DNA from 2 places in the Cellulosilyticum sp. WCF-2 genome. Region 2 is predicted to be linked to the other one. Evidence: predicted binding sites of a transcription regulator. Region 2 holds the regulator's gene; the other holds the start of a gene.

Region 1 (7,587 bases), 1.5 Mb from region 2:
CCTAAAATAAAGGAAATGGCATCTTGTTCTAACTTACGTTTTATATAACAAAAAGGACATTCATCCTCTGCATGAAAGGCATCCGTTAGTGGAATGGTATAAATTGTATCTTTCATAGAAAACTCCCTTCTTAGATAAAAAAATAAATAACTCTGTTTTTATTATACAATAATAAAAAATAATTACCTACTAAATTAATAAATTTAATCAAGTACTAATTGGTATATAAAGATAGAGAGTAGATTTAGAGCGTATTATAATCTAGAGAAACTGTCCTTAAGAAATAATGATTTATTATACTTTTATTGATAATGTTGGAATAAGAGTGATATGAGAAAGGTAAAAAAGAAAAATAGTTTATCTATAACGAGTGTAAAATAATAAATATTATGATAATATAAAAGAAAAATTAACAATCATTAATCATATTAAGGGACAAAAAATTACATAAAAATGGATATTAGTAGACGAAATGGTAATAATATGAAAGAATGAAAAAGTAAAGGGTGTGGAACATGAATAATATGGTAATGCTCAATCATGTAAGTCACTTTAATATTGGACAAATTTTAGAAAGCGGACAAGTGTTTCGCTTTGAAAAAATTTCAGATCATAGTTACCTTTTAAATGCCAAGCAAAAGTTAATTAAAATTACTCAGCAACCAGATTCTAGCAGTGTAGCGATTTATAATACTACTGCTAGTGAAGTAGAAGAAATCTGGATGAATTACTTTGACATTAACACAAACTATGAAAATATTACAGCAACATTAGCTGCAAAGGATGAATGGATGGCAAAAGCTGTGGAGTTTGGTAAAGGCATTCGTATTTTGCGTCAAGATCCATGGGAGATGCTTATTTCTTTTATTGTCTCACAGAATAAATCCATTCCTCATATTAAAGCTTGTTTAAAGAATATAACCAATAAATTTGGATTCCCAATTAATGAAGTCGATGGCATGGGAGAACATTATCATTCATTTCCAACACCAAAGGAGCTATCTCGTGCCACAGAAGAAGATTTAAGAGAATGTAAAGTAGGCTTTAGGGCACCCTATATAATGGATGCTTGTCAAAAAGTATTAAATGGTGATGTTATTTTAAACGATTTATATATTATGCCTATTGAAGAAGCTAAAGCCAAGTTAATGACTATAAAAGGCGTAGGGCCTAAAGTTGCAGACTGCATCTTATTATTTGCTTACTCTAGGATGGAGCTTTTTCCAACAGATGTTTGGATTAAAAGAGTAATAGAAGGCCTTTACTTTGAAGGTAAAGATGTAAAGTTAGAGGAAATACAAAAGTTTGCAAGTGAGTACTTTGGTGAATTGGCTGGTTATGCTCAACAATATCTTTTTTTCTATGGAAGAGAAAATGCGCTTTTTAAAGATATAAGTAAGAAAAAAGCATAAAACAGAGAAATATAAGAAGAACGTATAAAAACAAGAGAAAAAAGTTAAAAATAAAAGTAAATCATTAAAAATAGAAGCAAATAAAAGAAATTATAAATAAATAAATTAAATATGTTTAAAATACCTTAAATAAGGTAAAAATTGTATTTGCAATATAAGGTATAATGCCATAATATTATAAATATCAATTAGCACTCAATCATAGTGAGTGCTAATAATACAAAAACAAACTATTAAATATAAACAGGGAGGTTTTCTTTATGAACTTAAAACCATTAAGCGACAGAGTTGTAATCAAACATCTTGAAGCAGAAGAAAAAACACAATCAGGAATCATCTTAACAGGGACTGCTAAAGAAAAACCACAAGAAGCAGTAGTTGTAGCAGTAGGGCCTGGTGGCGTTGTAGATGGACAAAAAGTAGAGATGCAGGTTAAAGTTGGAGATAAAGTAATCTACTCAAAATATGCAGGAACAGAAGTAACATTAGACAAAGAAGAGTATGTTATCGTTCGCCAAGGTGATATTTTAGCAATCGTTGAATAAGCTATTATATGACCTAAGGGAGCGTGTTTTCTTTAGTTTAAGTTTATCTAGCTAAGCATATGAGTACTTAATATAAACAACATAGGATAGTTTGAATAAACTAGTCTAAATAATAGAGAGTAAAAACAATAATTTAGGGAGGCTATAAACATGGCAAAACAAATTCGTTTTGGATTAGAAGCAAGACAATCACTTCAATCTGGTGTAGATCAATTAGCAAATGCAGTAAAAGTAACACTTGGACCAAAAGGTCGTAACGTTGTATTAGATAAATCTTTTGGTACACCACTTATTACAAATGATGGTGTATCTATTGCAAAAGAAATCGAGCTTGAAGATCCATTTGAAAACATCGGAGCTCAACTTGTAAAAGAAGTTGCTACAAAAACAAATGATGTTGCTGGTGATGGTACAACAACAGCTACTGTACTTGCTCAAGCAATGATCACAGAAGGTCTTAAAAACATTGCAGCAGGTGCAAACCCAATTATTGTACGTCGTGGTATGAAAACTGCAACAGAAGCAGCAGTAGAATCAATTAAAGCAATGAGCCAAACTGTTAATAGCAAAAACCATATTGCTAGAGTAGCAGCTATTTCAGCTGGTGATGATGAAGTAGGTAACTTAATTGCTGATGCTATGGAAAAAGTATCAAATGATGGTGTTATCACAGTAGAAGAATCAAAAACAATGGCAACAGAATTAGATGTAGTTGAAGGTATGCAATTTGATAGAGGATACTTATCAGCATACATGGTAACAGATACAGAAAAAATGGAAACTGTATATGATAATCCATACATTTTAATTACAGATAAGAAGATTTCTAATATCCAAGATATCTTACCAGTTCTTGAACAAATCGTTCAAACTGGATCTAAACTTCTTATTATTGCAGAAGATGTAGAAGGTGAAGCACTTACTACTTTAGTATTAAATAAAATCCGTGGTACATTCAACTGTGTAGCTGTTAAAGCACCAGGCTTTGGTGATAGAAGAAAAGACATGCTTCAAGATATTGCGATCCTTACAGGTGGTACAGTGATTTCAGAAGAAGTAGGTCTTGAACTTAAAGATGCTACAATTGACATGCTTGGTCGTGCAGCAAGCATTAAAGTAACAAAAGAAAATACAGTAATTGTTGATGGTGCTGGAGATAAAGCGGCAATTAAAGAAAGAGTTGTTCTTATCCGTAATCAAATTGAACAATCTACATCAGACTTCGATAAAGAAAAAATGCAAGAAAGAGTTGCAAAACTTGCTGGTGGTGTAGCTGTAATCAAAGTTGGTGCAGCAACAGAAACAGAAATGAAAGAAAAGAAACTCCGCATTGAAGATGCTCTTGCAGCTACACGTGCAGCTGTTGAAGAAGGTATCATCGGTGGTGGTGGTAGCACATATATCCACGTTGCTAAAGACGTAGAAAAATTATTAGATACAACAACTGGAGATGAAAAAACAGGTGTACGTATTATCCTAAAAGCATTAGAATCTCCACTTTACCAAATCGTAGCAAATGCAGGTCTTGAACCAGCAGTTGTTATCAATAAAGTAAAAGAACTTGAAAAAGGAACAGGTTTCAATGCTCTTACAGAACAATATGTAAACATGATTGAAGGCGGTATTATTGACCCAACTAAAGTAACAAGAAGCGCACTTCAAAATGCAACATCAGTAGCGTCTACATTCTTAACAACAGAATGTATCGTAGCTGACATTAAGAAAGATGAACCAGCTATGCCAGGTGGTGGCATGGGCGGTATGGGTGGCATGGGAATGATGTAATCCCACCCCAAATAAAGTAACAACTACTTCTCCAATATTTTGGAGAGTTGAATAAAGGATGTTCTTATCTAACAAAGTTAGATGGAACATCCTTTTTATATGTCTATATAGTAACTGGATAGTGAGAATGCCCTGAGTAATGTATTAAAAAGACCTTGTTCTCAATTTTTAATAGAAAATTTAAGAAGAAGACCTTTTTTGTGGTAGGAGAATATAAGGCATATAGGAGGAATTACTTATGGTAGCTTGATAGGAAACAATGATAATAAAAAAGTTCAATGAATCCAAAAAATCCCCTATTAGATTAATAAGCAAGGATATTAAGAGAAACAATAGAAGTAGGTTGAAATAGAGAAGCAAGAGTTAAAACATAGGAAAAAGATACGGATTTATTTTAATGAGAGATCTAATGTAATAAAAGTAGGATAAGGTACAATATATTTGACTTGAAAAGTATATGATTAAATATTAAAATAATATAGAATATTGTAAATAAATAATGATTAAGAAATAAATAAGGAGGATAAATAGATTAATAGAGGTATGCATGACTGCAGCAGTAGTTGCTAGGATAATAATCGATTGACTAGTAACTGGTATAGTACGTTTTGCAACTCCAATTTGAATTTGATTTAAACAATAAGTTTCATATTGAAGTAGAACGTATAGATGATGATGGAGACATAGGGATAGAAAAAGACATGGGGTTAACTATGGAACTTAATGTTTATGTTGAAAAATTGGAAGATGGTTTTTGAAGATTATGAGCATCAATGTACATAGAAGTAGATGCTACATGATATTTCGAAATACCTTAAGAATAAATAAAAGGGGAATAGTAGTAATGAAAAAGTGGAGTGTATTGTTAGGTAGTCTATTAATAGTAATAGTAAGCGTTACAGGTTGTGGGATTAAAATAACTATAGGTGATGAACCAAAAACTAAAGAGCAACAGATGGAGGATGAAATCGCTAAAATATTAGAAGATAGCAGTATAGATGAGACTTTAGCTGGAATTGAGCAGGGGGTAGACACTAAGATTAGGGATTCAGAAAAAGAAGAAATAGAAGTAGTTGTGGAAGAAGAAGAGCCAGTTTCAGAAAAACAGCCTCCAAGAGAAGTAATACCCTTACATGAATATAATATGTACGATTGTATTTATAGCGAAAGGGAGAGCGAAGGCATACCGTATATATCAGGGGAATATGAAGAAATAGATTATGCCTTTGAAGTGTTACAGAAATATTTTGCTGGGGATAAAGAGGTATATAATGTATTACTAAGTAGCCAGTCAAGTGAGACTGAGCCTTTTGTATTAATAGGAGAAGATAGAATTAAACAATATGAAAAGAAACTCAAACTCTATAAGATCCAGTTAGATATGGAGGAAGATGAGTTCTTTGATACAGAAATTTATTCAGTAGAATATAATGGTTTCGAAAACAGCACAAAAGAAACAGGGGTAGAGCTCTCAATTTGTCTAAAACTAATGCCACAAGGACAAGACATTGAGGTTACAAAGTTCGTAACTGCATATGTAGTAGACTATAAAGATGAGCTAGGCGTATTATTATATTTTTAAAAACGAAGAACATAATAGAGTAATAAATAAAAGGCGAGTGAACATGTACTCGCCTTTTTGAGTGTTTATTGATTAAATAACTGTGAAAGTGGTTGAGCAGAAATGCTTTTATAAGAAGTATTTTGCCATCCAGAAGTATCATTAATGACGTGCTGAATATCTACAGCTAAAGAGATATCGGCATAGCCAGACATAATCATTGTATTAACTCCGATTACCTCACCCTTTGAATTAAATAAAGGGCCACCACTATTACCAGGTGCCAATGGCAAGCTAGATTGAAGAAGTGTCACACCTGATTCTTCCCAAGTATTATTAAATAGACCTACAGTTACTGTATTATATAAGCCTAGAGGACTACCAATAGCTAGTACTTCATCTGCTTTACTACAGGTGTCAGCATTACCAAAAGAAACAGGTTCACCGACTGCAGTAGCTAGTTTTAAAATTGCTAAATCTAAATCAGGATTATAATCGATAACGCCTAGAACTGTAGTGGTACTGCCGTCTACAAAACGAATAACACCTTCAGCTTGTCCGTCAATAACATGATAGTTGGTGGCAACCACACCAGGGGCAATAATAAATCCAGAGCCTTGGCTTGTTGGACCTAAGAAAGTAACTGTTTTGGGGTCATTTTCCTTAATGATTTGTTTAATATCAAGTGAAGTTGTATCGACAGAACTTGATGTATCTTTATTTTCGTCAAGAAGAATGGTACTTTCTACAACTACTCCATCTTGAGAAGCAGTGACATTATGGTCTTTAATAACATCAAGTTCAGATCCTTTGCCTAATAATTTAGCTTTAAATGCTTCTAAATATGCCTCAGGTTTATCAGTAGTGTCTTGTTCACTATGGATATAGCTACAATATTTTTCAATTTTATAACCTGTTTCTTCAGCTACTACAGTACAAGTACCTATATATTGCGTTTCTACTACTAAATCTGTTCCTACTTGTTCGCCTTCAATGGTTAAGATAACCCCCATTTTATAAATACCATTTCCACCACTTAATACTTTAATGGCATCAACAGATTTTACGAGAGATGAAATAGCCGACGGAGGTTTATCAGGGGAGTGTTTAGTAACAACACGACCATGGCTGTCAAGAACCATATCATCATAAAGTGACATTGTATAAGATTCAGGAAAAGGTACATCAGCATCTTGAGAAGCGTAAACTTCATAGAAGGCTTTGTAATTTGGAGAATACATATTAAATTGAGCATCGTAAGTTTTAAAATCTGGATTACCTTCCATATAACCATAGTTGTTCATTTCAAACCAATCAGTATAAAATTGGGTTGTGAAAGCAATTACATCATCGATTTCCTTAGAAGATGAAATTTTGAGTGGTGAATTTAAGGTAGTAGAGGGGGGGGCAGCAGAAGAATTAGGCGCTTTAATCTTGCCTGTAGTCTCCTTTGTCTGTTCAGTATCGTCACTAGCGTTTTGAGAGTCTTCGGTTTCTGATATATCAGATGTTGAAGGAGAAGAAGAGCTAGGTTGATCACCAAAAGAAATAGTTACTTTTCCGCAGCCACAACATAAGCATAAGATTGCCATAGTTATGAAAGTAGGTAGCTTTTTAAAATGCATTTTCATATAAATAGTCCTTTCTAATATTATCTTATATATGACATATTATACAAAAGATAATATTAAAAGTAAAACAAATAATCAAAAAATATTAAAAAAATAAAATATATTGAAAAAACATAAAATTTAATTTATAATCTTGTTTATTGTACATGGTAAGTCAAAAAATGTTGGATATAGTGACATACTGTGTTATTACTTCAAGAAGGAGAATAAAATGGAGAAGAAAAAAGTTGTTATTGGTGTAATCGGTGTAGTTTTGATATTAGTGATAGGGATTGTAATAGGTGGAAAAGTACATATAACAATTGAACCTAATGAATCTAAAGTAACAAGTGGTGAAGCAGATAAAAATAACGAAGAAAAGCCAAAAGAAGATAAATCAGTTAAGACAGCAGAAAAGGAAGAATTAGAGGAATCAGTCGATCAAAAGGATAAGAATGGTAGTGGTTCTGTCATTATCAAAGAAAATGAAGAGCAAGAAGTAGTACCTGAAAAAGATGATAACACTTATTTTGCTAAGAGCCAATTTAAGACAAGTAGTTTTTCAGAAGATCAAGTGGACACCAAAATATATGATGATGAAGAAGGAAAGAATTATAAGCTCGGTGAATATGCTGAAATTGATGAAGCCGTTGAAGTGATTCGTCAATATTTAA
Region 2 (7,587 bases):
TGCTGGTGCTCCTGGATCTCCCACTTCACCCTTGCCAGATACACGTAACGTCTGACCATGGTCAATACCTGCTGGAATAGATACAGTTACTTTTTTAACGGTTCTTACTTTACCATGCCCATGACAAGTCGTACATTTTTCTTTAATGACTTTACCTTCGCCTTGGCAAACATCACAAACCTGTTCTGTTTGCATCATACCCATAATCGTACGTTGTGTCACTACAACACGTCCCGTACCACCACATTTTGTACATGTAGATGTAGATGTTCCAGGTTTAGCTTTGGTACCATTACATGTGCCGCAGATTTCAGAAGTATTAATAGAAAGTTCTTTTTCGCAGCCAAAAGCGGCTTCTTCAAAGCTAATTTGAATGGTCTGTCTAATATCAGCCCCTGGTCTTGGGCCTCTTGAACGTCTACGATTACTACTTCCACCAAAGCCACCACCAAACATACCATTTAAAATATCTCCAAGGTCGATGTCCCCATCGAAGCCACCAAAACCGCCAAAACCACCAAAGCCGCCAGCACCAGCACCGCCAGCACCTTGTTCAAAAGCGGCATGGCCATAGCGATCATAAGCTGCTTTTTTATCAGGATCACTTAAAATCTCATAAGCTTCTGTTACTTCTTTAAACTTAGCTTCTGCTTCTTTATTATCCGGATTAGCATCTGGATGATATTTTTTTGCTAATTTACGATAAGCTTTTTTTATTTCTGCGTCCTGAGCCGATTTATTTATGCCGAGGACTTCATAATAATCTCTTTTATCCACGCTTTTCACCACCACTACTCAAATTTATTATCTCATTTATTTGTCCTTATAAGTGAACACAGAAACAGTCAAAGAGACGTACTCTTTGACCGTTTCATACTCTATCTTATTCTTCTTTGAAATCAGCGTCAATGACATCGTCATCTTTTGCACTGCCACCAGCTGCTGCATTTGGATCTTGAGCGCCCATATCTGGTGCTGCTTGACTATATAATTTTTCAGAGATTCCATAGAATACTGTTGTTAACTCTTCTTTAGCTGCTTTAAGTTCAGCAACTTGTTCATCAGTCATAGCACCGATAACAGCTTTTTCATTAAGTTCTTTTAATTTTGTAAGTGCTGCATCCACTTTAGCTTTATCATCAGCTTCTAATTTATCTTCCATGTCTTTAAGCATTTTTTCTGTTTGGAATACCATACTGTCTGCTTCATTTTTAACATCGATAGCTTCTTTACGTTTTTTATCTTCAGCTGCAAATTGTTCTGCTTCTTTAACAGCTTTTTCAATTTCATCATCACTAAGATTTGTGCTAGCTGTGATTGTAATGTGTTGTTCTTTACCTGTTCCAAGGTCTTTGGCAGATACTTTAACAATACCATTAGCATCAATATCAAATGTTACTTCAATTTGTGGTACCCCACGTGGAGCTGGCATAATACCATCTAATTTAAAGTTACCAAGCGTTTTATTGTCATTAGCCATTGGTCTTTCACCTTGAACTACATGAATATCAACGGCTGGTTGATTATCTGCTGCTGTTGAGAATACTTGTGATTTCTTAGTTGGGATAGTTGTATTTCTAGGAATAACTGTTGTAGCTACACCACCCATTGTTTCAATACCAAGTGAAAGAGGTGTTACGTCAAGAAGAAGAATATCTCCTGAACCAGCTTCACCAGAAAGTTTACCACCTTGAATAGCTGCTCCTACAGCAACACATTCATCTGGGTTAATACCTTTGAATGGGTCTTTTCCTGTAATACGTTTTACAGCATCTTGAACAGCTGGAATACGTGTAGAACCACCAACTAATAATACTTTATCAAGTTCTGAAGCGTTAAGACCTGCATCGCTAAGTGCTGTTCTAACTGGTCCCATTGTTCTTTCTACTAAATCTTGTGTTAATTCGTCGAATTTAGCACGTGTAATGGTTACATCTAGACTCTTTCCTTCACTGCAGATAAATGGAATAAGTACATTGGCACTTGTTTTTTGTGAAAGTTCTTTTTTAGCTGTTTCAGCAGCTTCTTTTAAACGTTGCATTGCTACTTTATCAGCTGAAAGGTCAATGCCTTCTTGTTTTTTGAATTCTGATACTAAATAATCAATTACTTTTTGGTCAAAATCATCTCCACCAAGGTGATTATCACCGCTTGTTGCAAGTACTTCAATGACACCATCACCGATATCAATAACAGATACGTCGAATGTACCACCACCAAGGTCATATACCATAATTTTTTGTTCATGTTCATTATCAAGACCATAAGCTAAAGCAGCAGCTGTTGGTTCATTAATAATACGTTTTACATCAAGACCTGCGATACGTCCAGCATCTTTAGTTGCTTGTCTTTGGCTATCTGTGAAGTACGCTGGTACAGTAATGACTGCTTCTGTTACACTTTCACCAAGGTGAGCTTCTGCATCAGCTTTTAATTTTTGAAGAATGATTGCTGAGATTTCTTGTGGAGAGAATTTCTTATCATCAATATTTACTTTGTAGTCTGTTCCCATGTGACGTTTAATGGAGATTACTGTTCTTTCATGATTTGTAACAGCTTGACGTTTTGCCACATCCCCTACAAGTCTTTCACCAGTTTTACTAAAACCAACAACAGATGGTGTTGTTCTATTACCATCAGCATTAACGATAACAACTGGTTTTCCACCTTCCATAACAGATACACAAGAGTTTGTTGTTCCTAAGTCAATTCCTATAATTTTACCCATGATTATTTTCCTCCTACTAAACTAATATTAATTTGCTACTTGGACTAAACTATGTCTAATCACTTTTTCTTTATATAAATAACCTTTTTGAAGTTCTTTAGCAATGATATTTTCTCCATAAGCTTCATCATCTATGTGCATAATCGCATTGTGAAGATTTGGGTCAAATTCTTTGCCTTCTGCTTCAATTGATGTTACATGCAACTTTTCAAGCATACTCATTAACTGTTTATAAATCATTTCCACCCCTGTATAGAAGTTTTTATCTTCACTTTCCACTTGAAGGGCACGTTCAAAGTTGTCAATAACAGGTAATAACTCAGCTACTGTATTACTTACTGCAAAATCATAGCTATCAGATTTTTCTTTTTCACTACGTTTTCTGTAGTTATCAAACTCCGCCATTAAACGTTGTAAGCGTTCAAGATATTCTGCTGATTTATCTGATTCTTCCTTTGTTTCTTCAGGTATTTCTTCTACAACTTCAGCTTCTACAGCTTCAGTCTCTTTAGGATCTTCTACTTCAGCAGATGCACTTTCTTCTACTTCTGACACTTGATCAGCCTCTAGTACTTCATCAACTTTTTTATTTTCCTCCATGATTTCACCCTTTCACGTTAAGAGTCATTCATTTCTCTTAACATATTCGTTATATGATGAGAGACGTATTCAAGTACTGAAACGACTTGACCATAATCCATACGTGTTGGACCAATAATACCTATGTTACCAATGGTATGTTCCCCTATGCTGTAACTTGTTGTTACTACACTACAATCTTTCATTGGAGTTAGTATATTTTCTTCTCCAATACGGATTGTAATGGTGTTAGGTGGTGTATGATCTAACACTTGTAATAAATATGGCTTTTCTTCCAATACTTTAAATAATTCTCTTGCTTTTTCTTTGTTATTGAATTCCTCAAAGTCAAGAATATTATTGGCACCACGTATATAAATATCTGGCATATCTTCTTGATGCAAGGTTTTATCAATAGCCTCTAATACACTTCCTGCAATGGTACTGTATTCTTTCATTTTTTCTTCAATAGATACTCGTATTTTATCCAAGCTAATTTGACTTAGTGTGCTTCCTTTTATGCTTTCATTTAAAATGTGTGTTAAAGCGTTACACATATTAAAATCAATAGCTTTAGGTGTAGGGATAATGTGATTTTTCACGCTATTCGTATCTGTCACAATCACACATGCTACAGAATGCTCATCTATTGGAACAAGTTGAAGGTGCTTAATACGTACTTGAGTAATAGAAGGTGTACTAGCAATGGTTGCACAATTAGTGAGCATTGCAATAAGTTTAGCAGTTTCTTCCACTAGTGTATCAATACGATTCACTCTTTCTTTGATCATCTTTAAAATGATCTCTTCTATTTCTGGTTCAATGTGTGTACGTTGCATCATACCATCTACATAAAGGCGATATCCTTTATCAGAAGGAATTCTTCCTGCAGAAGTGTGTGGCTGCACAATGAGACCGAGTTCTTCTAGGTCTGCCATTTCATTACGAATGGTAGCAGAACTAACGCCTAAATCGTACTTCTTAGAAATAGTTCTAGAACCAACAGGATCTCCTGTTTCTATATAATCACGAATGATTGCTTCAAGTATTTTCAGCTTACGTCCGTCTATATCCATCCTATCACTTCCTTCTTGTTGTTAGCACTCACCATTAACGAGTGCTAACTATAAAATAAAGATATCACTAAAATTTTCAGTTGTCAATATCCTATCTAAAGAATTTTGTATTTATAAAAAAGAAGCAAAAACCTCATTACAAACATCTAAACCATAAGGTGATAAATAGATTCTTTCTTTATCTTTTACAAGTACATTATATTTTATCCATTTGGTTAATTGTTCGTTATAAACTTGCCACACACTTTCTCCGAAACGTCTCTCAAATGCTAATGTATCAATACCTTGAAGTAAACGAAGCCCCAAAAACATGTATTCTTGCATTGCCATTTCTTTAGTAAGTTGCTCTTCTTCTTTCCTTAGTAAGGAAAGATTACCTGCTGCTGATAAATACGCTTCCATATTTGTTTCATTATAATATCTAGCATGATTCATCAACGAATGTGCTCCTAGGCCTATTCCTATATACGGTTCTAATTGCCAATAAATTGCATTATGCTTACAACTCTTACCTGGCTTTGACCAATTTGAAATTTCATATTGAATATAGCCCTTATCATTTAAATAACGTTGCGCTGTATGATACATTCGGCGATCCAACTCATCCGATGCTACTTCTAATTTGCCTTCTTCATAAAGCTTATAAAAAGTTGTACCTTCTTCTATAATCAGCGCGTAAACAGATAAGTGATCTATATCATAAGCCGTAACTGTATTTAAAGTCTCAAGAAAGGCCTCTTCTGTTTGTCCTGGAAGTGCAAACATTAAGTCTGTATTAATTTCCCATGAAGTATGTTGCTTAATAAGCCGTATACTTTCTTCCCAATCCTCAAAGGTATGAATTCTTCCGATTTTTCTTAGTAAGTCATCATGAGTAGACTGTAAACCTAAGCTTATTCTAGTAATAGGATACTTTCTTAGAACCTGAAGCTTCTCTATATCTATTGTCCCTGGATTAGCTTCAATGGTCCATTCAGCATCAGGCTCTATATTAAAACATGACACAACAGCTTTTAATAATTTGTCCAATAAAAGGGGTGGTAGTACTGTTGGAGTACCACCACCTATGAAAATAGACTTTATAGTTGTGCCACTTACTAGATCTTTTTTAGTTTGTTCCATTTCCTGAATCAGTGCATCCACGTAGGCTTCTTGTTTTTCATGTCTTTTAAAAGATAGGAAATCACAATAATAGCACTTAGATGCACAAAAAGGAATATGGATATAAAGTCCAATTGGCATAATCTATTCCTCTATTCATCTAATTTAAGTACGCTCATGAAGGCCTCTTGTGGTACTTCTACGTTACCTACTTGACGCATACGTTTTTTACCTTCTTTTTGTTTTTCTAATAATTTACGCTTACGTGAAATATCACCACCATAGCATTTTGCAAGAACGTCCTTACGCATAGCACTGATTGTTTCTCTAGCAATGACTTTATTACCAATAGCTGCTTGAATTGGAATTTCAAATAAATGTTTTGGAATTTCTTTCTTGAGCTTCTCAACGATTTTTCTTCCTTTATGAACTGCATTTGTTTCGTGAACAATTAAAGAAAGAGCATCTACAATTTCTTTGTTAACTAAGATATCTAATTTAACTAATTTAGATTCTTGGTAACCTTTCATTTCATAGTCAAAAGAAGCATAACCTCTTGTTCTTGATTTAAGCGCATCAAAGAAATCATAAATAATCTCATTAAGAGGCAAATCGTAATTGAGCACGGCACGTGTGGCCTCTAAATATTCCATTCCGAAGTAGATTCCCCTTCGCTCTTGGCAAAGTTCCATAACAGCTCCCACATATTCTGTTGGTACAATAATTTTAGCATTAACCATTGGTTCTTCCATATATTTAATGTAAGATGGATCTGGTAGATTAGCTGGATTAGAGAGTTCAATGACCTCTCCATTAGTCTGATGTACTTTATAAATAACATTTGGTGCTGTTGTTACAAGGTCTAAATTGTATTCACGTTCTAAACGTTCTTGGATAATTTCCATATGAAGTAGTCCCAAGAAACCACATCTAAATCCAAAGCCTAAAGCAATAGAGGTCTCAGGTTCAAATACAAGGGCTGCGTCATTAAGCTGAAGCTTTTCTAAGCTATCACGAAGGTCGCCATATTTTGCACCATCTGCTGGGTAAAGACCACAGTACACCATTGGATTAGCTTTTTTATAACCAGGTAAAGGAGCATCAGCTGGATTAGTGGCATCTGTTACTGTATCTCCTACATGCGTATCTTTTACATTTTTAATACTTGCTGTAAAGTAACCTACTTCTCCTGGAATTAAGCCTTCTTCACTTGGCCTAAATTGTCCGGCACCAAAAGTTCCTACTTCTACCACATCAAATTCAGTCTTGGAAGCCATCATACGTACACGCATACCTTGCTTAAGTGTTCCTTCTTTAATTCTGCAAAATACAATAACTCCTTTATAAGGATCATATAATGAGTCAAAAATTAACGCTTTAAGTGGTGCATCCATATCACCTGTTGGTGCTGGGATATGAGTCACTATTTGTTCTAATACATCTTCCACATTAAGTCCTGTCTTAGCTGAAATGAGTGGTGCATGACTAGCATCTAACCCAATAATGTCTTCTATTTCTTCTTTGACACGTTCTGGGTCAGCACTTGGTAAATCGATTTTATTAATAACCGGCATAATTTCTAAATCATGCTCTAAGGCTAAATAAACATTAGCAAGTGTTTGTGCTTCAATACCCTGTGCTGCATCTACAACTAACACAGCACCTTCACAAGCTGCCAGGCTTCTAGATACCTCATAGTTAAAATCAACGTGGCCTGGAGTATCAATTAAATTAAATACATACTCTTCCCCATCTTTTGCTTTATATACCAACCTTACCGCTTGTGATTTAATGGTAATCCCTCGTTCTCTTTCTAAATCCATATTGTCTAGAACTTGTTCTTGCATTTCGCGTGCTGTAAGTGTACCCGTCATTTGAATAATACGGTCCGCAAGTGTACTCTTACCATGATCAATATGGGCAATGATAGAGAAATTTCTTATTTTCGATTGTTTTGAAAGAGACATTTTGCCCCTCCTTATTTCTTTTGTCTATTCTTTTCGTTTCATTATAGCATAGCCCTTCTTTTTGTATCAATCTTTTTGTTTCATTAGCTTTTTCCTAGAACTTTAGCTAAAATTTGTGCCATAGGTTCCACAGCAT

The links. The regulator HrcA, encoded in region 2, represses chaperone genes, less so after heat shock. The targets are predictions, from matches to a motif close to TGTTAGCACTCNNNNNNNNNGAGTGCTAACA.
Region 1: a site for HrcA is predicted at 1,599-1,629, ahead of groES (co-chaperone GroES). Genes of this name have one in related genera too.

What each region holds. Positions count from the first base shown of each region.
Region 1 covers NZ_CP034675.1:4,357,930-4,365,516, reverse strand. Annotated here, with positions in the region: gene EKH84_RS19825 (DUF6062 family protein) at 1-116, opposite strand, end outside; gene EKH84_RS19820 (DNA-3-methyladenine glycosylase family protein) at 516-1,412, shown strand; gene groES (co-chaperone GroES) at 1,673-1,957, shown strand; gene groL (chaperonin GroEL) at 2,108-3,742, shown strand; gene EKH84_RS22275 (hypothetical protein) at 4,351-4,500, shown strand; gene EKH84_RS19805 (hypothetical protein) at 4,587-5,324, shown strand; gene EKH84_RS19800 (S1C family serine protease) at 5,390-6,934, opposite strand; gene EKH84_RS19795 (hypothetical protein) at 7,146-7,587, shown strand, end outside.
Region 2 covers NZ_CP034675.1:2,882,336-2,889,922, reverse strand. Annotated here, with positions in the region: gene dnaJ (molecular chaperone DnaJ) at 1-777, opposite strand, end outside; gene dnaK (molecular chaperone DnaK) at 884-2,728, opposite strand; gene grpE (nucleotide exchange factor GrpE) at 2,756-3,328, opposite strand; gene hrcA (heat-inducible transcriptional repressor HrcA) at 3,346-4,383, opposite strand; gene hemW (radical SAM family heme chaperone HemW) at 4,495-5,625, opposite strand; gene lepA (translation elongation factor 4) at 5,637-7,451, opposite strand; gene EKH84_RS12805 (stage II sporulation protein P) at 7,535-7,587, opposite strand, start outside.